DNA from 3 places in the Rothia sp. HMSC068E02 genome. Region 3 is predicted to be linked to each of the others. Evidence: riboswitches for the same ligand, from Rfam matches in the RefSeq annotation. Region 3 holds a riboswitch; each other region holds the start of a gene.
The links. A riboswitch is a leader RNA that binds a small molecule or an ion and turns the genes downstream of it on or off. The one in region 3 is predicted to bind S-adenosylmethionine.
Positions count from the first base shown of each region.

Region 1: linked by a shared signal. The riboswitch ahead of HMPREF2919_RS06435 (methylenetetrahydrofolate reductase) and the one ahead of HMPREF2919_RS06785 (ABC transporter ATP-binding protein) in region 3 are both predicted to bind S-adenosylmethionine.
Region 2: linked by a shared signal. The riboswitch ahead of HMPREF2919_RS08300 (bifunctional o-acetylhomoserine/o-acetylserine sulfhydrylase) and the one ahead of HMPREF2919_RS06785 (ABC transporter ATP-binding protein) in region 3 are both predicted to bind S-adenosylmethionine.

Region 1 covers NZ_KV812885.1:1,543-9,244, forward strand. The annotation lists gene HMPREF2919_RS06420 (M13 family metallopeptidase) at 1-516, opposite strand, end outside; gene HMPREF2919_RS06425 (MFS transporter) at 624-2,063, opposite strand; gene metE (5-methyltetrahydropteroyltriglutamate--homocysteine S-methyltransferase) at 2,581-4,908, opposite strand; gene HMPREF2919_RS06435 (methylenetetrahydrofolate reductase) at 5,056-5,961, opposite strand; SAM riboswitch class I at 6,079-6,195, opposite strand; partial or broken gene HMPREF2919_RS06440 (ATP-binding cassette domain-containing protein) at 6,612-7,702, shown strand, end outside.
Region 2 covers NZ_KV812894.1:238,487-246,188, forward strand. The annotation lists gene HMPREF2919_RS08290 (ABC transporter permease) at 1-547, opposite strand, end outside; gene HMPREF2919_RS08295 (ABC transporter ATP-binding protein) at 544-1,530, opposite strand; SAM riboswitch class IV at 1,861-1,973, shown strand; gene HMPREF2919_RS08300 (bifunctional o-acetylhomoserine/o-acetylserine sulfhydrylase) at 2,077-3,423, shown strand; gene HMPREF2919_RS08305 (homoserine O-acetyltransferase MetX) at 3,614-4,957, shown strand; gene HMPREF2919_RS08310 (MerR family transcriptional regulator) at 5,313-5,663, shown strand; gene HMPREF2919_RS08315 (MerR family transcriptional regulator) at 5,802-6,617, opposite strand; gene HMPREF2919_RS08320 (alpha/beta hydrolase) at 6,712-7,464, shown strand.
Region 3 covers NZ_KV812887.1:79,524-87,225, reverse strand. The annotation lists gene HMPREF2919_RS06805 (NCS2 family permease) at 1-917, shown strand, start outside; gene HMPREF2919_RS06800 (NCS2 family permease) at 1,279-2,727, shown strand; gene HMPREF2919_RS06795 (YchJ family protein) at 2,870-3,313, opposite strand; gene HMPREF2919_RS06790 (LLM class flavin-dependent oxidoreductase) at 3,483-4,910, opposite strand; SAM riboswitch class IV at 5,025-5,133, opposite strand; SAM riboswitch class I at 5,309-5,405, shown strand; gene HMPREF2919_RS06785 (ABC transporter ATP-binding protein) at 5,410-6,246, shown strand; gene HMPREF2919_RS06780 (aliphatic sulfonate ABC transporter substrate-binding protein) at 6,311-7,375, shown strand; gene HMPREF2919_RS06775 (ABC transporter permease) at 7,375-7,702, shown strand, end outside.

The DNA.
Region 1 (7,702 bases), on a different contig from region 3:
ATGCTCAACGTACGCCGCGCATGCAGCCTCGTGCTTCTCTTCACGGTAGTAGGATTCATCCGGCAGACCCAGACCCGACTGGTACAGGAAGAACGTGTAGTTCTTCGGGTCCTTCGGGTCGTTGCTGGTGTACCAGGCGAACAGCTGCGGCAGACCCGCACGAGACAGCAGCGCCAGGGTCACAGCCAGGTGGGAGGGGGTTGCCGAGTTCAGAATCGGGGCGATTTCCTTCAGCAGCGGCTCCAGGCCGTCCGCCTCAATCTTCTCAACATCCATGAAGGAGTTGTAGAGTGCGCCAATACGGGACTCCGGCTGCTCCTTCGCAATCTTCTCCACCAGCTCACGCACGTGCTTCTCTGCGTTATCGCGGAGGGTGTACAGGCCGCCGTCCTTGGGGCGGTCCGCCGGGATTTCGTGGGTAGCAAGCCACTTACCGTTGACGTGGCGGAAGAAATCGTCGCCCGGCTTGACGGTTTCATCCACCCATTCTTTAGTGATTCCAGAGTTAGTAGTCATGGTTCCATTCTAGGTTCTTAACGTAAGAAGCCACACGATTACCGACAAGCCACCATATGGTGACTCACCAGCAAACGTGTGGCTTCCCTACACGAAAGACTGGGCAATTATGCCTGAGCCGCCAGCTTCTCTGCACGCTCAGCCATCAGACGCTTCTCAGCACCGTTAACCAGCCAGAGGAACAGAACCGCCAGACCCGAGCACACAATCATGAAGACGAACGCGGTGCCCCAACCCCAGTGGTCAACAATAATGCCGATACCGGCAGAAGCCAGGGTCGCACCCAACGCGTAACCGAACAGGCCGGTGAAGCCCGCAGCGGTACCCGCAACATGCGAGGGGGATAGGTCAATAGCCTGCAGACCAATCAGCATGACCGGGCCGTAAATCAGGCCACCAATCAGAGCCAACGCAACGTACGCAATCCACAGCGGCGCATCCGAAGAAGGCAGCCAGTACAGCAGAATCGCGCCAACGGTCGCAATCAGGAACAGGATACCCGCGGGGGAGCGGCGACCCTTGAACATGCGGTCAGAAACGTAACCGCACAGGACGGTACCACCAATACCGGCAAGCTCCAGAATCGAGAAGCCCGCAATACCACCCTCAAGGGAAGCGTGGCGCACATCGTGCAGGTACTTCGGTGCCCACACCAGCACGCCGTAACGCAGGGTGTACACGAACACGTTCGCCAGAGCCAGGTACACCATGGTCGAGTTGGTCAGCACGTGCTTACGGATGGTGGTCCAGGTGGACTCTGCACGATCCTCAGCGGTGGACTCAACCTTGTGCGGGTCGTTGCGGTACACATCAACGGTGGGCAGACCCTCAGCCTCGGGGTTGTCACGGATCAGCAGCCACGCCACGAACGCCAGAACGAAGCTGATAACTGCGGGGAACCAGAAAGCAACTTCCCAGGTCTTGCCGAACATGGAGAAGCCCCACGCAACCAGCAGGCCGGACAGCGCACCACCGACGTTGTGGGCGGTGTTCCACCACGAAACCTTCGCGCCGCGCTCGCTGGTGGAGAACCAGTTCACGAGCACGCGGCCCGAGGGCGGCCAGCCCATGCCCTGGAAGATGCCGTTGAAGACCATAATGGTCGCCATGATGGAGGCGATAGCGGCACCGTAGCCCGCCGCGCCCGCACCTTCACCCATGTAACCGGTCATAGCCAGCAGGATGTTGGCAACACCCGAGAGCACCAGACCGATGGGCAGGAACAGACGCGCGTTCGAGCGGTCAGAAATCATTGCGGTGAAGAACTTGCTGAAACCGTAAGCCAGCAGCAGCGCCGTAGACAGCGCGCCAATAGCCGCGTTGCTGAAGCCAAGTTCCTTGGTCAGAATCGGGGTGACCAGCGGGACGTTGTTACGAATCAGGTAGAAGGTCGCGTAACCGATGAAAATACCCATGAAAACCTGCAGACGCATGCGCGGGTACTTTGCATTAACTTCAGCCTCGCTCAGTTGAGGCTTGGGCGCCGGAATTGCGAGCCAGCGGGGTACAGAACCCTTCTTCTTCTTTGATGAAGTGGTAGTAGTCATGCTGGAATTCTAAAAACAGCGGCTTATAAAAATGCTAATCTGATGGGAATGTTTTCAGTAGAATGTTCACTAGGGTGAACGGATATTCAGAGTGATTATTCTATTAATGCTGTTTTTATCCCGGAATTACGGGGAAGTGCTAAATCTGTGTGATGTACATCTGTCTACTGGGCAACATTGCCTCAAGTCGTGTAATGAATATAAATACTTTCTCGGTTGAGTAAGTATGTGTTTTGGTCAGACCACACTTAAAATTAGAGTAATTTATACCCTAAGTTCAAATAAAAAACCACTTGAACACCAGTGCATTGGCGCCCCAAAACAGCACAGAAAAGCCCGCCCGTACAGTGCAGAAGAAAAACCGTACGGGCGGGCCCGTTATCTATCCCCAAAAGCTCGGCATACAGTCGGTACGCATACCGGCACGAAGCCGAACAACCGCCACCTGCCGCAGGTTACCGCGAGCAAACCATCATCCGGTCAACCCGCAGCAGGCAGCGGAACCAAGAGGCGCCTCCTAGAGGGACGCGCGAATCGCCTTGGTGGCGTCCACCAGGTGACGCAGAGACTGCTTGGTCTCCTCGTAATCACGAGTCTTCAGGCCGCAGTCAGGGTTCACCCACAGGTCAGCAATGGTGCCGTAACCAATCGCAGCCTTCAGCAGGGACTCAATCTCCTCCTGCGAAGGAACACGCGGGGAGTGGATGTCCCACACGCCCGGGCCCAGACCGGAAACGAAGCTCTCCGGAATGTCAGCCAGCAGCTCCATGTGCGAACGAGCCGCCTCAATGCTGGTCACGTCAGCGTTCAGAGCGTTAATCGAGTCGATAATCTCGTTGAACTCCGAGTAGCACAGGTGGGTGTGAATCTGAGTGGAATCCTTCACGCCGCTGGTAGCCAGGCGGAAGGAGTTCACCGACCAATCCAGGTACTGCGGCTGCTCATCGCGGCGCAGGGGCAGCAGCTCGCGCAGAGCCGGCTCGTCCACCTGAATGATGCGGATGCCCGCCTCCTCCAGGTCGGCAATCTCGTCGGCAAGAGCCAGAGCCACCTGGTTAGCGGTCTCGCGGCGCGGCTGGTCGTCACGCACGAAAGACCACGCCAGAATCGTCACCGGGCCGGTGAGCATGCCCTTGACGGGCTTGTCGCTCAGCGACTGTGCGTGGGAGCTCCACGGAACGGTGAACGCCTCACCGCGCAGGCCCTCACCGTGACGCTTCACGTCACCGAACAGGATCGAGGGGCGGGTGCAACGCGAACCGTAGGACTGAACCCAGCCGTGGCGGGTGGTTGCAAAGCCGTCGAAGTTCTCGGCGAAGTACTGAACCATGTCGTTACGCTCAGCCTCACCGTGAACCAGCACGTCCAGGCCCAGCTCCTCCTGCAGTGCGATAACCGAGGCAATCTCGTCACGCAGGAAGCCGTTCAGCTCCTCAGTGGAAATCTTGCCCGCACGAGCCTCCGCACGGTGGCGGCGAATCTCAGCAGTCTGGGGGAAGGAACCGATGGTGGTGGTCGGCAGCTTCGGCAGGTTCAGGTCAGCCTGAGCCGCGCGGCGAACGTCAATGGTCGGACGGTCGAAGTCCTCGGCGGTTACAGCTGCGGCGCGGGCACGAATCTCGTCGTTGTGCTTGCGCGGGTCGGCGGCGAAGCGAGCCAGCGCCTCGTCAGCAGTCTTCAGCTCGGGCTCAACAGCGGCTTCACCCTCGGCCAGGCCACGAGCCAGCAGTGCAATCTCGGCGACCTTCTGATCGGCGAACGCCAGGCCGTCCACGGGAACCTCGGCGGGGTCTTCCAGAGCCAGGTCGTGCGGCACGTGCTGCAGGGAGGTCGAGGAGGAAACCGACACGGCACCCTCGGATGCGCCGGGCAGCGCCTCCAGGGTCTTCAGGGCGGCACGAACATCAGCACGCCACACGTTGCGGCCGTTCACAACACCGGCAACCAGGTGCACACCCGCGGCAGAAACAGACTCCAGCTCAGCCTTCGAGTACACGCCGTGCACCAGGTCAAGATGCAGAGCCTCAATGCCGGTACCCAGTAGCGCCGGCAGGTTCTCACGCAGGGAACCGTAGGGGCTGGTCACCAGAATCTGCGGGCGCTTCTCGCCTGCAGCCAGGGCACGGTAGGTGCGCTCGGCAAGCTCGGCAACCTTCGCGTTGTCGGCACGGTCCACGGTCAGGCCCGGCTCATCCAGCTGAACCCACTCAACACCGCGCTCAGCCAGCTGCTCCAGCACCTGAGCGTAAGCGGCAACGAACTCATCCAGACGGTCAACGGGGGAGAAGTCCTCAGCGGAACCCTGCTCAGCCTTAGCGCCCAGCAGCAGGGTCAGCGGGCCAACAATCTGCGGGCGAACCTTCACACCAGCCTGCTTTGCGACCTCAAGCTGCTCGTCAATAGCCTCAAGGTTCAGCTTAATCTCGGTGCCGGCACCAATCTCGGGTACCAGGTAGTGGTAGTTGGTGTCGAACCACTTGGTCATCTCCAGCGGGGGCAGGGTCTCGGTACCGCGCGCCAGTGCGAAGTAGCCGGGCAGATCCAGCAGACCGCGTGCATCCTTAGCCTCAGCCAGACGCTCGGGAACCAGGGTGAACAGGCGAACAACGTCGAGCACCTGGTCGTAGTAGGAGAAGGTTGCCGGAATCGAGTAGTTATCAGCCTTCAGGCCGGCAGCGGTCACGCGCTCGAAGTAGGTGCGCTGCACGTCAGCGGCGGTGTCCTGCAGCTCCTGCAGGGTTGCCTTGCCCTTCCAGAAAGCCTCCTGAGCCTTCTTCAGCTCACGGAAGCGGCCCACGCGGGGGTAACCAACAATGGTTGCGGCGGGGAATGCGGTGTTCGACATAGTAATTTTTCCTTTACTGGGGATAGATGTGGGAGTCAGTTCCGGTGTTTCGCCACCCAGCGGTGGGCGGTGAAACGGGGGTCGTAACTCCCGGAATATTTGTGGGGGAGATTATGGAAACGCATCCGACAAGGAGCGTTATGGGGGTTAGGCGTATTCCAGTTCGCTCAGCGGCTGAGAGAAACGGTTGCTGTATCGGGGTAGGTCCAGCTGGTCCAGAACGTCCAGCACCGCCGCATGCTCGTTGAAGGTGAAGAAGTGCAGACCCGGTGCGCCCGCATCCATCACGGTGCGGCACTGGTTCAACGCATACTCAACACCGATGCGGTGCAGCTCAGCGCTACTGGTTGCGGTCTCTAGGGCGTAGGCGAGGTCCGTCGGGACCTCCATGCCCGCCATCTGGCAGAGGTTCCGCAGGCGCTTCAGTGAGGTCACCGGCATGATGCCCGGAATAATCGGGATGTCCACACCTGCCAGGCGTGCCGAATCGACCAGGGCGCTGTAGCGTTCATCCTCAAAGAACACCTGAGTGATCGCGAAGTCCGCGCCGGCACGCTGCTTGGACAGCAGAATCTCAATGTCCTGCAGCAGGGATGCGGACTCGGGGTGCTTCTGCGGGTACGCCGCCACACCAATCGACACCTTGCCAGCTGCCAGGTGGGCGAAATCTTCGCGTTCCACGCGGCGAATGAGTTCCACCAGGTAGCGGGCGAAAGGAAGTTCAGAATCCTGACCTTCCTGAATGTCACCGCGAAGAGCCAGGAAGCCGCGCACACCCAGACCCAGGATCAGGCGCACCGCACGCTCCAGCTCATGCACCGAGTGGCCTGCACAAATCAGGTGAGCCAGCGGGGTGAGGGAGGTTTCGTGTACCATGTGGTCGAGCAGCGCCAGGGTCTTCTGGCGGCGCTTCGCGTCACCGGAGTAGGTGACCGACACGTAGTCGGGGTTGGTGCCCTCAAGCTCCGCAATGGTGTGGAGCAGCGACTCACAGCTTGCGTGTGAGCGCGGAGGGAACAGCTCAAAAGAAAGAGCCGGGTGAACTGTCGTCATAACCATCCTTCGTGTTCACCCGATAGATACGCACCGGGAGGGTGCGCGAATTCTTCTGCAGGATGCGCGCCACCGGCTTGCGGGTGCGCATCATCAAGGGGTGCCGAAGGGTATTCTTCTCTATCGGTTCTGGCGGGAGCACCTTGTCCGTACCCTGCACCGTGACGGTGGGGGATACTGGCGAGGTTGCTGCGACGTCGACGAGCCAGATCTCTCGGTCGCTCTTGATAGATAACGCTTTCACTCTACCCACTGCCTCCGAGGGGGCGCAAGGGATGCGGCGGTTGATGTCCTAATATTTCTGGACATGACATCGGGGGCGAAATATGAACTTAATATGACTGACTATGACGAAGGGTGCTGGGGGCGTTGCGGGTAGAGCTGTCGGCTGACCCCTGGATGCCTGAAAATATCACAGATACGCCTGCTTAATATTCTTGGACACGCACGAATATGTGTGTTTTATATTTCATTGAAGAGTAGAGTTAGTTAGCAAAGTACAGCCGTGCTTCATTAACTGCTCATCGAGGAGTTGTAGGGCTCAAAGATGAGTTCAATACGACTTTGTGAGCGTGGTGAGAATGAAAAAGCTATTTTCTTCTATACTCTGGTCCTTCCGCCTAGCCTGGAAAACCTGTCCTGGGACCCTAGTGAGCGTCGCCCTATCGCTAGCCGTCATAGCCTGCATTCCCCTGAGCCAGTCCCTGCTGATCGGTAATACAGTATCAGCCTTGAGCGGTTCAAATGGTGGCACAGCATGGATTTATATTGTTGCTCTTGCCCTTGTCGTTGGAATTAATATCATTGCTAAACGCTGGGTCATAAGTAACATGCTTATCCTCAAATCAAAGGTGAATTATCGGGTTCACTGCATGTTAAATAACAGGTTATCTACATTTCCGTTATCTGATATAAGTAGCACAAAATCACAGGAAGATATACGTGCTGCTAGAGAGGCAATATCGAAACAGGAATTGCAGGTTCACACCATGTCAGTTATGACACTGGTGAGTGCCTTCGCAATGGTGTTACTTCTCTGTCTTAATATCGCGAACGTCAGCATTGTGGCAGCAATTTTTGCGGCACTGTGTTCATTGCCCCTAGCCATTGCAATGGTGATTCTCGCTAAACGTGATTACGCTATCTACACCCTAATGTACGAGGATTATCGGGCAGAGAACTACTATCTAGACAATCTGATGGCTCAGAGTCGAGCCCAAGAACTTCACCTCATGAGAGCCTCCCGATTTTTCTCGCAACGCGTAGCGTCCTGGCGACGCCGGGCGGCCGGTAGGGAATTGAGCCTTGAAAGTGTTAGAGGAATCGTCTCCATGGTTGCCGGGCTACTTTGCTCTGTCTTACTCTTTGCGTCCCTGTACTTCCTTGTGGATTCAGGCGCCGATATATCGTATGTGGCCGGATCGCTGATTGGAATCATTGCCTGTGTTAACGCGACCCAAGAGGTGGGATATTCATTCGGCCAGATTATTAATGGAGCATTATCTGTTCAGCAATTCCGAAGGGTGTGCGACTCTGATACTTACGACCATGCTTCTGAGATAAAAACTTCTAACCCTAACCATGAAAATATTTCAAAAATTATATGCAAAGATGTATCCGTTCAGTATGAGGGCGCGTCGTCTTTTGCGCTTAAAGATATTAATCTTGAGCTGATGAATAATCAAATGATTGCAGTAGTTGGTGCCTCGGGCGCGGGAAAAACAACGCTAATAAATGCAAT
Region 2 (7,702 bases), on a different contig from region 3:
CAATCATGCACGTGATCGACAGGCACGCAAGCCACAGCAGGGGAACGCCCAGAACGTAGCGCGGCCAGAGTATCGAAAAATCCGTGACCTGCGGGTTGAGCGTCACAAGAGCCCAAACTGCCCACGATAGGGGCAAGGCAGCCAGACCCACAATGGAGGCGCTTGAAACGATAGCCGCCAGCACCCGCACCGGAGAGATTGACCCCGAACATAGGTACACGAGGGTCCCACGGAAACGCTCGAAATTGATGATGCCCGCAGACACGATGCAGACCGACCACATGCCCACAATGCCCGCGCGGGTCCACGCGAGGGTCGGGTCAACGGAGTGACCCGCGGAGCTCTGCGTTGCCGCATGCACGGCGAGCGCCTGAAGGATGACCGAGCCGAGTACCGTACTGATGAGTAGCTGAATGAAGTAGGGGACCGTCAGAAACTGGCGCAGGCTAAAGCCCATGAGTCGCAGTTGGCGGGCGCACTCCTGCCACAGGTCGTACCGTCGACCCTGCCGCTGGAACTCTTCCGAGCGTTGCGTCTGAGCGTTCATCGCTTGAGCCCCTCCGCCATTGCCAGGTATGCCTCTTCCAAGGTTGCCGGTCGCGTGTACGGTTCGGTTCGTGCCCCAATGCGTGAGGCGGCAAGGCCCTCCGCCAGGATGCGGTGAGCCTCGCCCGCCTCGAACGTGGCGCGCTCGCCGTGCCAGTAGAGGGTCAGTTCCCAGCCGGATCCGCGCGGGGCAAACAGCACCGCCGCCTTATCGCCGAGGAACCCGCGGAGCGTATCAATGCCCTCGGTGGCGGTGGGGTCCACCTGAACCACGGTCGTGGCGGCAATACCTGCGTGCGCGGCAATATCCTCGAGACTGCCGCTCACAGCAACGGAGCCAGCGCCCAAAACGGTAATAGTGTGCGCCAAATCCTCGATTTCGCCCAGCAGGTGGCTCGTCAGCAGAATGGCGGCACCGTCTTCCGCGAGAGAACGGATGAGGGTACGCACGGTTAGGGCGATATCGGGGTCGAGCCCGTTGGTCGGCTCATCCAGCAGGAGCAGGGCGGGGGAGCCGAGCAGGGCGCGGGCAATATGTAGGCGCTGCTTCATGCCGCGGGAAAACTCCTGGACAGGCCGCGTTGCCGCATCGGTGAGTTCCACACGGGCTAGGGCATGCTCCACCTCGTGTCGTCGGGTCCGCCCGGAAACCCCCGCAACATCGGCGAAGAACAGCAGATTGTCGCGGGCACTAGCGCGCGGGTAGAAGCCGTTCTCCCCGCCCAGTGCGAGACCCACGTGACGGCGCGCCCGCTGCGGGTCGGCGATAGCGTCAATACCGTTCACGGTGAGGCTACCGCCGGTGGGTGTGAGCAGGGTCGAGCACATCTGCACGGTAGTCGTTTTGCCCGCACCGTTGGGGCCGAGGAGGGCATGAATCTCACCGGAACTGACGCGAAGCGACACACGGTCGACGGCGGTAAAAGCGTTTTCACCTTTGCCAAAGACGCGGCTGAGCTGCGCCGCATCAAGAACAAGAGACATGGTAGGTAACCTTCGGGTATGACCCTCTGGCCCCTATACCGGAGGGATGCTGAGCAGGATAAACGGCGTAGCGAGTTGTACCCTGCGTGAGTGTATGTGTCATTTCAGTGTACCGAAAAACCGTAGATAAAAGTGATGGGGGTTACTGTGTGGATGGTGGGTGTCCGCCTCCGCATCTCGATTGCCTCGTCCTCGGATTGCCCCGGCACCGTCGTTCGCGTTTTATGACAGACGTTAAAAAACGTCATCTTTGCAATGAAATGTCTTAAAGTACCGCGCACCCACAAAATCCTTGACCCCGCCCCGTGCCCTATGACACTCTAAATAACAGGTCAAGAGCGCCAGCGATAAGCCCCAGCTAGCTGGCCGGCAACCCTCCTCCGCGGTGGGGTGCCCTGGGTGAAGACCGGGCGGCACGCACAAGCGTGACGCAAGCGCGGGACCGATGTGACCGAAACCGGTACATCAATCGTGACAGGATTATTCGACGACGATTCCTGTACCGTCGGCATGCGGCCCCTTAAGAATCCCCAATAGGAGCCACGCATGAGCAACAACACTACCGTCCCGACTCCCGCCAACCCCGCCGGTTGGAAGTTCGAAACCCGCCAGATCCACGCAGGTCAGGCGCCGGATGCCGCAACGGGAGCTCGGGCACTACCTATCTACCAGACCACTTCCTTCGTCTTTGACAGCGCCGAGCAGGCAGCGAACCGTTTCGCCCTCGCCGAGCTGGGCCCCATTTACACTCGCCTCAACAACCCCACCCAGGAAGTCATCGAAAACCGTATCGCTTCCCTGGAAGGCGGCGTAGGCGCGCTGCTGCTGGCATCCGGTCAGGCAGCTATTACCTACGCAATCCTGAACATTGCCGGTGCAGGCGACCACGTTGTTGCTTCGCCCTCCGTGTACGGCGGCACCTACAACCTGCTCAAGTACACCCTCGCCGACCTGGGCATTGAAACCACCTTTGTTGAGGACCCGGACGACCTGGACGCATGGCGCGCCGCAGTACGCCCCAACACCAAGCTCTTCTACGGCGAGTCCGTGCCCAACCCCCGCAACGACGTGCTCGACATTGAGCCCATCGCCAAGATCGCGCACGAAAACGGCGTACCCCTGATCGTGGACAACACCGTACCCACCCCGTACCTGCTGCGCCCCATCGAGCACGGCGCAGACGTAGTCGTCCACTCCGCCACCAAGTACCTGGGCGGCCACGGCACCTCCATCGGCGGCGTGATCGTTGACTCCGGTAACTTCGACTACGGTGCAGACCCCGAGAAGTTCCCCAAGTTCAACCAGCCCGCCCCCGGCTACCACGGCCTGGTCTACGCACGCGATTTGGGTAAGGACTCCGCGTTCGGCGCGAACCTCTCCTACATCCTGAAGGCGCGCGTCTCCCTGCTGCGTGACACCGGCGCCGCAATCTCCCCGACCAACGCCTTCAACATCGGCATCGGTCTGGAGACTCTCTCCCTGCGCATCGAACGCCACATCGAGAACGCCACCAAGGTCGCCCGCTGGCTCGAAGCAAACCCGCAGGTCGAGAAGGTCATCTGGGCTGGCGTGGAATCCTCCCCCTGGTACGAGCGTGCACAAAAGTACCTGCCCAAGGGCCCCGGCGCGGTTCTCGGCTTCACCCTCAAGGACGCAACCCTGGAGCAGACCCGCGACTTCGTGGACGCCCTGAAGCTGCACTCCAACGTGGCGAACATCGGTGACGTGCGCTCGCTCGTAATTCACCCCGCCTCCACCACCCACTCCCAGCTTGCCGCTGAGGAGCTGGAGAAGATCGGCGTGTACCCGAACTTTGTGCGCCTGGCAGTTGGCATTGAGAACATTGATGATATTCTCGCCGACCTGCAGCTGGGCTTTGACACCCTCTCCTAAACGGTGATGTAACCCGCAGGTGGACCGGCAAGCTACGGCTTTTCGGTCCACCTGCGGATTCCCCGTTAGGGAGCGTTTTGTCACTGCGCGGCGCTGATGCCGCCCCACCCGTTGCTTCTTCTACCCGTAGACGAGTACCCCGCTCACACCCGGCACTACCTTGCCGGCCAAACCCAGTGAAGGGACCCCCATGACCACCCAGAGCACTAGCCAGTCCGGTACCACGCTGTCCAGTTCCAAGCAATCCGGCACTATCAACCAGCCTGTTACCGCGCCCATCCCCGTGGCGGGCACTCAGCGCGAACACCCCGAAGCGCAAGGCTACCTGCGTCAGCTGAACATCGGCGACCTGGAGCTCGAGTCCGGCGTGACCCTGCCGCAGGTCACCATCGGCTACGAAACCTGGGGCACCCTCAACGAGGCTGGCGATAACGCCATCCTGATTCTGCACGCGCTCACCGGTGACACGCATGTCTCCCGCGGCGTACCCACCCCCGACATGCCCGCCCCGCTGATTCGCGCCATCGAATCGGACGGCTGGTGGGAAGGCATCGTGGGCCCCGGCTCGGTCGTAGACACCAACCGCTACTTTGTGATTGCCCCCAATATTCTGGGCGGTTGCTACGGCTCCACCGGACCGGCAAGCATTATTCCGGAAGGCTACCCGGGTGCCGGTGAGCACTGGGGTTCCCGCTTCCCGCAGGTAACCATCCGTGATTCTGTGCGTGCTGAGGCGCACCTGGCACGTGCCCTGGGCGTGACCAGCTTCCGCTACGTGATTGGTGGTTCTCTCGGTGGCGCTCGCGCCCTGGAGTGGGCGGCAACCAATCCCGAGCTGGTGCGCGGATGCGCGGTGATTGCCTCCGGTCCTTCGGCTACGGCGGAACAGATTTCGTGGGCACACACCCAGAATATTGCGATTCGTTCGGACGCGAACTTTGCCGGTGGCGACTACTATGACGGTCCCGCGCCGCTGACCGGTCTTGCCCTGGCACGCCGTATTGCGCACACCACCTACCGCAGCCCCGCCGAGCTGGAGCACCGCTTCGGCCGCGAAGAGAACCGTGGCGAAAGCACCGTGGGCGGCTCGCTGGGTGAGCCGCGTGGCCGCTACGCCATCGAAAGCTACCTGGACCACCACGGCGCCAAGCTGGTTGAGCGCTTTGACGCGAATAGCTACCTGGCAGTGAACGAGGCACTGATTTCGCACGATGTGGCGCGTGGCCGCGGCACCCTGGCGCAGGCGCTGGCGCACACCGATTGCGAGTGGACGATTGCGGCGGTGAACACGGATCGCTTGTTCTTCCCGCACGAGTCGCACCGTCTGGCGGAGGCGCTGCCCACCCCGGTCGCCGTGGATATTATCGAGTCGAACCACGGCCATGACGGCTTCCTGATTGAGGCGAAGCAGGTGGAGAAGATTCTGGCGCGCGCCCTGGGTGTTGAAGATGAATCTGCTACCCCGAGCGAGGCGCAGCGTGAGCGTGAGGCGCTGGACTCGATGACTCGTCTGTACGGCGCTGTTACTCGCTAACTCAACCGGCACCCGAAGGCGTTTCACGCATCCTGTTGAATGTTGTTTTATCCAAACAGTGGGTGTGGGATTGTGAGGGAATGACTGGGTATTCTCAACTGTCCTTCCGCCCACCGTGAATTAACCTTCACCCTTAGGGTTATGTAATAGAATGCCGGGCGTTCGTATGATGCGAGCGTCCGGCATTTTTTCTATCTTTTTGAAGTGTGTTGTGCCAAGTCAGGGAATATTTTCCGGTTTTTCTGGCACTTTTTGAAAGCTCCGCGAGATACCGCGGAAGCAGCCTCCTGTTGCACTGGAAGGTAAGGGTTCTCAGTTTGCTTTAGACCCGCTCTAACCCCATAGCATTAACGCTGTGGTAAGTATTCAAGAGGTAGCGGAGCAGTTGGGGGTGAGCACCCACGCCCTGCGCTATTACGAAAAAGAGGGGCTCATTGCGGTGCCCCGTGATGCTCACGGAACCCGTATTTTTGATGAGGAGTCTATCTCCGCAGCACGGTTTATTGCTACCTGCCGTCAGGCCGGCATGAGTCTTGCCGACATTCGTACAATCTTGGACAATCCGGATGATCATGCACTCTCCGTTGATGTGATGGAGCGAGCCCGCCGAAAGATTGAAAACGAGATTGCGGGGTTGCAGCAGAACCTTGAGCACCTGGATCGCCGTATTCAGGAGCACCGCAGTCACCTCGATGGCACCCGCTAGATAACCGTCTAATTTTCATGCAGGTATGCACGCCGACGCCCGGTATTCCCGACGTGGGGAATACCGGGCGTATTTTTGTGCTCAGCTTTCACACTCAGCTACTCACCCCTAGTTACTGGGTATTTTCAGCCCAAAGATTTAACCCCAGGTAGCTTCCTCGGGGTTGACACCGTGCGCACGAGCGTTCTCAAAGATGACCTCCCTCAGCCACTCCGCAAGCCCAGGCGCAAGCTTCTCGTAGTGCGCCTTAAAGCGGGCATCCTCAACATAGCCGCGCGCCAGAATCGCGTGCTTGGCGGGGGTGACCTCAAAGAAGAACAGGGAGGCGCGGTGCCGCTCGGCGAGCGCGTTTGCCTCCTCGCTGCCCGGCTGCACGCCGCGGTTGAACGCCTCGACGAGGGCGTGTTCTACTTCCTCAACCTGCTGTTTGCCGTTCTGCCAGTCGGCACGGTCCATTGACGCAGTACGGCGCTGGTACTCGGCCCAGTCGTCAGTTTTTCCGTAACGGTCCTGCGCCTCCTGTTGGTGGGTGAGGCTGAATCCCTCGCCCATAATTTCTGCTTTCTCAGCAGCGCTGAGCTGCTCATTCTTAGGTGCCATAGCGTCCTCCAAAAGATGTTCGATGGTTTCAAGCATGCGCCCGTACGCGACGATTTTGCGTTGAAGCATATCCCGCTGAGCGAGTAGATGCTCGGTGCTGTTCGCTTCGTCCTGCAGTATTTTGTGAATGGCATCAAGGCTCATGCCGGTGGCGCGGTATCCCATGATGACGGTGATTCGTTCAAGATCTGTATCTGTGTAGTATCGGTACCCGTTGAACTCATCGTGTGCCGGGTTGAGTAGGCCTCGTTGCTCCCAGTGGTGAAGTGTGCGCACTGTTAGCCCGTGTAGTGATGCCGCTTCTCCTACGGTGTATTCGTGTTGCCCGTCAGGTGGTGTTATGTTCGCGTCCATGGTTTCACTCTAAAACCTCACGTTAGGTGAGGGTCAAGCTAGCGGCGGAACCTGCGGTGCAGGTTTGTGGAGGAGTCCTCGCTAAGATGGGTGCATGAGCGAAAACAAATACGTCGTCGAATACACCCGCCCCGAGAACGAACGCGCAGGCACCCACCTGGTGCTCATGCTGCACGGCTACGGCTCCCAGGAACACGATCTGCTGTCTCTGGCGGCGCACCTTCCGCAGGAGGGCTTCACCTACGCCTCCATGCGTGCACCGCAGCCGGTCGGTACCCAGTTCTCTGCGGACTCGACCGGCGCCTACATTGCTGCGGACGCTATCGGCTACCAGTGGTACCCGCTAAACCAGCAGCTCGAATCCGATCAGCGCGCCATCGAGCAGGCCAGCGACTACGTGCTGGAGTGGGTACGCGCGAACCGCACCCCGTACGCCTCGGTGACCCTGCTGGGCTTCTCGCAGGGCATGGGTATCGCAACCTCGATGGTGCGTCACGCTCCCGGCGAGTTCGCCGCCGTGGTGGGCCTGTCCGGCTACGCCGTGGACTCCGACTCGCCCTATTTCAAGGATGAGGAGCTGAAGAAGACCGAGCTGCCGGTGTTCTTCGGCCGCGACCAGGAAGACCCCGTCATCCCGCAGGAGATGGTGAACTACACCTACGACTGGATCCGCAAATACACTGACGGCATTAAGGTTCTGTACGCCGGTGCGGGTCACGGCGTGAGCGCCATGGAGATTCGCCATGTGGGCGAGTTCCTGGAGGTGAAGGTGCAGGGTAAGGAGCCGCGTATTCGTGCGCAGAAAGTTGCGGAGGCGACCGGCACCGTGGAAGGCTCTGACGCCTAAAACGGCTATAGGGAAGGCCCCCGAGTCATCATGACTCGGGGGCCTTACGTGTAGTTCTGCTTCCGCTCGGTTCTGTGCAGTTCCACTTGGAAAGGCGGTTATCGTCCTCGTTCCTACAGGGAACCCGCCCTCGCTTCGCTTCGGGCACCCTGATGTCACTTTCGGACGATACCGCCTTTCCGCGCTGGGGTACTGTGCGGGTGCGGCCGCGTTTTCCGGGTAGCCGCTCTCGGCCCCG
Region 3 (7,702 bases):
CAGCAGGCACCACCGTGCCCGTCTCCTTCGGCGTGAGCGGTCACCTGCTCGGCTGGCCCACCCTGGTCTTCCTCTTCGGCCTGTTCCTCACCATTGCGCTGTTCATCCGCAACGTGAAGGGTGCAATCCTCTACGGCGTGCTCGCCTCCACCGCCCTCTCCATCATCCTGGAGAAGGTCGTGCCCTCCGGCAGCTCGCTTCAGTCCCCCACCGGCTGGTCTCTGAACGTCCCCGTCTGGGACTCCAACACCAGCAAGCTGCCCGACTTCTCCCTGTTCGGCTCCGCTGACCTGTTTGGCGCCTTCGGCACCCTCGGCGGCATGGCTGCAGTTCTGCTGATCTTCACCATCCTCATCTCCGCGTTCTTCGACGCAATGGGCACCTCCGTCGGTCTCGCAACCGAAGCAGGCACCATCAAGGACGGCCAGATTGAGAACGTCGACAAGGTCCTGCTCGTGGACGCCCTCGGCTCCGTAGCCGGCGGTGGCACCTCCTCCTCCGCAAGCCAGATCTTTGTGGAATCCGCAACCGGTATCGGCGCGGGCGCACGCACCGGCTTCGCGAACGTCGTCACCGGCGCACTGTTCCTCGTCGCGATCTTCCTGTCCCCCCTGGTCACCATCGTGCCCTTCGAAGCTGTTGCACCCGCAATGGTGTTCGTTGGCTTCCTGATGATCCGCCAGGCAGTGAACATCGACTGGAACGACTGGGGTCTGGGTATCCCCGCGTTCATGACCATCATCTTCATGCCGCTGGCATACTCCATCGCGGACGGTATCGGCGCAGGCTTCCTGTCCTACGTCTTCATCCGCCTGGTGCAGGGTCGCGGCAAGGAAGTTCACTGGCTCATGTACGTGGTTTCCGCAGTGTTCCTCATCTTCTTCGCTAACGGCCTGATTACCGGCTGGATGCACTAAATACATCAGGTGTCTCACCCTCCACACGTGGAGACGCGGGCACCATCAGGGCGGGGTATCGGCACCTTTGGGTTGCCGGTACCCCGCCCTGCGCTATTCTTCCCTCTACCCCAACTACCCAATTCTGGTTGCAGGGGTCGGGGAAACACCACATCACCGACTGAACCGCCGCACACAACGCGTTTCAACGGCACAAGCTAGGAGGCGGCGCCTACAATGGTTGAACCATCGTGGCGCCCAACCCGGGACTTACCCGCGAGCCTCGCCCGTGAAATTTACCCGCGAGCTTTAGCCGCGAAACCGGCGGCGGAAACCGGCGGCGCAACACAGTACACACCGAACAACATCAACGGATCCTCACATGTCTGAACCCCAGAAGGCGGCAGCGCCCACCAGCGCACTCGACCGCTACTTCAAGATTTCCGAACGCGGCTCCTCCATCGCCGCAGAATTCCGCGGCGGCCTCGCCGCGTTCTTCGCCATGAGCTACATCGTGGTGCTGAACCCCCTCGTCATCGGCCTCGGCAAGGACGCATCCGAACGCACCCTCGGTATCGCACCCGTCGCAGCTGTGACCGCGCTGGTTGCCGGCGTGATGACCATCCTCATGGGTGTTATCGCCAAGCAGCCCTTCGCCATGGCGGCTGGCCTGGGCGTGAACGCGCTGCTCGCCTCCACCATTGCCACCACCCCGAACCTGACCTGGGCAGACATCATGGGCCTGGTCGTTCTTGCCGGTCTAATCATGACCGTTCTGGTGCTCACCGGCTTCCGTACCGCGGTGTTTGAGGCGGTCCCTGAGTCGCTCAAGACCGCGATTGTGGTCGGTATCGGCTTCTTCATTTCCTTTATCGGTCTGGTCGACTCCGGCATTATCCGCCGCATGCCTGACGCAGCTGGCACCACCGTTCCGGTGAGCCTTGGCGCGGGCGGTCACCTGCTCGGTTGGCCCACCCTCGTCTTCCTCTTCGGCCTGTTCTTCACCATCGCCCTGTTCATCCGTAACGTGAAGGGCGCGATCCTGTGGGGCGTGCTCGCCTCCACCGCGCTGTCCCTGATTCTGGAGGCGGTTGTCCCCTCCGGTTCCGTGAAGGAATCGGCAACCGGCTGGTCCCTGAACGTGCCTTCCCTTGCGGACATGAAGTTCACCACCCCGAACTTCTCCCTCATCGGTTCCGCTGACCTGTTCGGCGCATTCACCCACATCGGTCCGCTGGCTGCTTCGCTGCTGGTGTTCACCATTCTGCTGTCCGTGTTCTTCGACGCGATGGGCGTTTCGGTGGGTCTTGCCGCCGAGGCTGGCACCATGAAGGACGGCAAGGTTGAGGACATCGACAAGGTCCTGCTCGTGGACGCTTTCGGTTCCGTTGTCGGTGGTGGAGCGTCCGGTTCGGCGAACCAGATTTTCGTGGAATCCGCTACCGGTATTGGTGCGGGTGCACGCACCGGCTTTGCGAACATTGTGACCGGTGTGCTGTTCCTGCTGGCGATTTTCATTTCGCCGCTGGTCACCATCGTTCCTTTCGAGGCGGTTGCTCCGGCGCTGGTCGTGGTCGGCTTCCTGATGATTCGCCAGGCCGTGAATATTGACTGGACCGATTGGGGTCTGGGTATTCCGGCGTTCTTGACCATTATTTTCATGCCGCTGTCGTACTCGATTGCGAACGGTATTGGTGCCGGCTTCGTGGCGTACACTTTCATTCGCCTGGTGCAGGGCCGCGGTAAGGACGTGCACTGGCTGATGTACCTGGTGTCCGCGGTGTTCGTGATCTACTTCGGTATGGGCATCATTAACGGCTGGACTAGCTAAGTCCGCTAGCCCCGATAGTTAGCCTCATTGAGAGGCGTCAACAAAGAATGGCAGAATCGTTCCGGTTTCGGAATGATTCTGCCATTTCTTTATCTGCCCACCCGCACTCAGCATGTACGAGAGGCAGGGAAAGTGACGAGACTTAGCGGACGTCTCCATCCACGTAGAACCAGGCGCCGCCCACCTTCTCAAAGCGCGACAGCTCATGCATACTGCCCTTCACCCGCTCCTCCGCAGGAACACCCGGCACCGAACGGTAATACGCAACGAACTCCACCGTACCGGACGCATCAAACGGGCCACCCGAAGCACCCAGAATATCCAGGCGATACCAGCAGATATTATCCTCCAACTCCAGCGTCGCCGGGCGAGTACTCGGATGCCAGCTCGCCAGCAAGTACGCCGCATCCCCTGTCGCAAACGCGGTAAAACGCGAGCGCATCAGCTGCTCCGGCGCGGGAGCAGTCAGCGTGCCGGAGGCGGCAAACTCGCCCAGGAACCTGCCGCAGCAGGCGCCGTACACCTCGCCGCTCGAGCAGGGGCAGCGGTCATCATGGTTAAGTTCAACCTGGTTCAGTTCAGTCATGCCACCCAGTATAAAGAACGTGCCACGTCAAGAAGGCATCGCATCAAGAAAGCACAGCGCAAAGAAACGCCCGCTCCGCCGGGGATACAAATCCTCCAGCAGAACGGGCGTTCTTGTTTTCAATCGTTAAGTTTGAGCGAACCTACACGGTGCGCTTCAGCGGCAACGCTTATTCAGCGATTGCGCGAGCCGGGGTGTCAGCAGCCGAAGGCTTGCCCACGTATGCGCCGCGGTACTTAGCAGCCGGGTGGCTGTCAGCAACCTTGGTGTGGCCCTTACCGAAGATGTTCTCACGCAGGGTGTTGCCCTCGTACTCGGTGCGGTAGCGGCCGCGCTTCTGCAGCTCGGGAACAACGTACTCGATGAAGTCCTCGAAGGAACCCGGGGAGACGTGGTACGCCAGGTTGATGCCGTCCAGGCCGCCCTCGTCGATCCAACGCTCCAGCTCGTCAGCAACCTGAACCGGGTCACCAACAATGACCTCGCCCATACCGCCGAGGGTGGTGTGCTCAGCGATGTCCTTGCGGGTCCACTTCTTGTCCTTCGCCTGCAGGGTGAAGGGGGTCAGGAAGGACTGAATCGACTCGGTCTGCACGTAGTTCAGGACCTCATCCTCGTCGAACTGGGACAGGTCAACACCGGACCATCCGCCGACAATAGCCTGTGCAGAGTCGAGGTTCACGTACTTCTTGTACTCCTCGTACTTTGCCTTTGCCTTCTCCTCGGTCTCATCCACGATGACGGAGAGCATTGCGAGGATCTTGACGTCGTCGCGGCTACGGCCCTGCTCCTCGGCAGCGGCACGGATACGGTCGGTCACAACGCGGGTCAGGTCGGGACGCAGGGCGCTGATGAACACAGCCTCAGCGTGCTTACCGGAGAACTGCTGGCCACGGCTGGATGCGCCAGCCTGGAAAATCACGGGGGTGCGCTGCGGGCTCGGCTCAGTCAGGGAGATGCCGGGTACGGAGAAGTACTTGCCCTTGTGACCAATCGGGTGGACCTTGGAGGGGTCAGCGTAGATGCCGCGCTCGCGGTCCTTGATGACTGCGCCGTCTTCCCAGGAGCCTTCCCACAGCTTGTAGCAGACGTCCAGGAACTCGTCGGCGATTTCGTAGCGCTCGTCGTGCGGAATCTGGGTGGGCAGGCCCTGGTTCTCAGCAGCCGAAGGCAGGTAAGAGGTCACAACGTTGAAGCCGACGCGGCCCTCGGTGAGGTGGTCGAGGGAGGCGTAGCGGCGAGCCAGAGTGTAGGGCTGCTCGAAAGTAGCGGCAGCAGTCACGCCGAAGCCGAGGTGCTCGGTCACTGCAGCCATTGCAGAAATCTGGGTTGCGGGATCGTTCACGGGAACCTGAGCGGCACCCTCAATGGCGGGAGCGGCAGAGTTCTTGTACACGTCGTAGATGCCGACCACGTCAGCGATGAACACGGCGTCAAACAGGCCGCGCTCAAGGGTCTTAGCCAGGTCAGTCCAGTACTTGATGGTGTTGTACTCGGTTGCGCGGGAGCGCGGGTGACGCCAGAGGTCGAAGCTCTGGTGACCAATGCAGGTCATTTCGAATGCGTTAACTACGATGCGCTTCTTCTGCTCAGCCATCGATTTTCCTTTCGCGAATGATCGGGGACGATCGGGTTAGTGCCCTGCACCCCGCGCGCCGCCTCCTTCTTGCCTTCTGCGTTCGGTGGTGGCCTTCGTGCAGGTGGCGCGTTCGCGCCGTACTTGCCTCGTAACGTTGAGGCCAGATCATCATCTGGGGCACCCCGCTACGGGAGAGGGTTGCCGCCCGGCTAGCCAGAGCTTAGCGCCGGGACTCATGATCTCGTGGTTTGAGTGTACGGGGCGCACGGGAGGGAGGTCACGTTTGTGACGAAAAAATCTTTTTGTGACGTGGAACCGAAATATTTCGTGATAAATGCGAAATATACGGTCATAGAAATTCATACGCGCCCGCCGGGTTGATTGAGGCACGCCACAGCCCATAGGGTGGGAGAAGCAAACCATCCAGAGCGACTGAGAGACCTGGCTCCACGACGTCGCAGCAACCGACACGGATTCTTCCGCCCCCGGTGCTAACGCCAGGAACGATGGAAGTGACATGACACTCAACAGTGCAGTAACTGACGTACCCACCAGTGAAAAGAACGGCCGCCGTGCCGTATCCACCGCCGCCGTCCCCTTGAGCTTTGAAGACGTCGGACAGTCTTTCCCCGTGCCCGGCGGAACCCACGAAGTTCTTCGCGGAGTCTCCTTCACCGCAGCCCCCGGCGAGATTATCTCCGTCATCGGATCCTCCGGATGCGGCAAATCCACCCTCCTGCGTGCAGCAGCAGGCCTGAACCGCATCACCGCAGGTACCGTGCGTATCGGCGAGAAGGCAGTGACCGGCCTCGACCCCCGCGTAGCTATCGGTTTCCAGGAACCGCGCCTGCTCCCCTGGCGCACCGTCGCCGACAACGTGGCGCTCGGACTGCCGCAGGGCACCAAAAAATCTGAAGGCGCAGCATCCGTAGCGAGCCTGCTCGACCTGGTCGGCCTGGGCGAATACGCAACCCACCGTCCCAAGGAAATTTCAGGCGGTATGGCTCAGCGCGTGTCCCTGGCACGAGCGCTCGCACGCAACCCCGGCGTGCTGCTGCTCGACGAGCCCTTCGGTGCTCTGGATGCGCTGACCCGCATCAACATGCAGGATTTGCTGTTGGACGTGCACCGTCAAGACCCGACCACGATTCTGCTGGTCACCCACGATGTGGAAGAGGCGCTGTACCTCTCTGACCGGGTGATTGTCCTCGGTAAGGACACCCCGGAGGCGCCCGCCACCATCCAGCGCATCGTGACCGTTGACCGTTCTCACCCGCGTGACCGCGCCGATGCAGAGATCACGGCGCTGCGTAGCGAACTGTTGGCTGAGCTCGGCGTGGAAGATAACGCCTAAAGCCGCCACGAAACGCATTTCTTACACATCACATCATCATCTTCAGAAGCGAAAAGATTTCATCATGACTTACTCCCCGTCTCGCCGTACCGCCCTCAAGTCCTTTGCCGCAGCCGCCGCTTTTGCTACTCTGCTCAGCGCCTGCGCTGGCGAAGGTTCCGGTTCCGCTAACGCCTCCGGTGCTGCCGGTGGTGGCGACCAGAACACCGTGACCATTGACTACGCGACTTACAACCCGCTGTCCCTGATTATCCGCAAGAAGGGTTGGCTTGAGACCGCCCTCGCCGCGGAGGGTAAGAAGGTTGAGTGGGTCAAGTCGGCTGGTTCGAACAAGGCGAATGAGGCGCTGCGTAGCGGCAATATTGATGTTGGCTCGACCGCCGGTTCGGCGGCGCTGCTGGCACGCGCGAACGGCTCCCCCATCAAGGTCATTAGCCTCTACTCGCAGCCGGAATGGTCGGCACTGGTGACCCGCAAGGATTCGGGCATCACCAAGGTTGCGGACCTGAAGGGTAAGACCGTTGCCGTGACCAAGGGTACCGACCCGTACTTCCTGCTGCTGCAGGCACTCAAGCAGGAGGGTATCTCTGCTTCGGACCTGACCATTCAGAACCTGCAGCACGCTGACGGCCGCACCGCCCTGGATAACGGTCAGGTCAACGCGTGGAGCGGCCTGGACCCGATCATGGCTGCCGCCGAGGTGGAAAGCGGCGACGTGCTCTTCTACCGCAACCTGAACTTCAACACCTACGGATTCCTGAACGCGACCGAGAAGTTCATTCAGTCCAACCCGACCGCCGCACAGACCATCGTGGACGTGTACGAGTACGCTCGCGCCTGGGCTAAGAAGAACCCCGAAGAGGCTGTGAAGATTGTCGAGGAGGAGTCCGGCATTAAGCACGAGACCGCCCAGGTCGTCATGGAGCGCACCCACCTGGATATCGACCCGGTTCCGGGCGCTAAGCAGGTTGAGGTTCTGAAGGGTGTCGGCCCGATCCTGGTGGAGTCCGGCGACGTTCCTTCCCAGTCCGACGTGGACAAGGCGCTGAACAGCATTGTGGACGACCAGTTCGCAAAGAAGGCTGACAGCGCAGCCGTCGAGAAGATCGCGAAGGTAGTTGAGAAGTAATGACCGCCGCAACGATTACCGCCGCCTCCAGCGCTCGCGCTGAGCGTGCCGAGAAGCGTGTCTCTTCCGTGAAGCTGCCGTCGAACCCGTTCGCCGGTAAGCAGTACCTGGGCCTGATTCTTCCCCTGGCGCTGATTGCCCTCTGGTATATTCTGAGCACGAACAGCGTGTTCACCCAGGTTCAGCTGCCCTCCCCCGACCGTGTGGTCAGCGCCGGTGTTGAGCTGGCGCAGCGCGGCGAGTTGGGCCGCCACGTGGCGATTTCTACTCAGCGTGTGCTGATTGGTTTCGGTATTGGTGCCGTGCTCGGCCTGGTGCTGGGTGCGC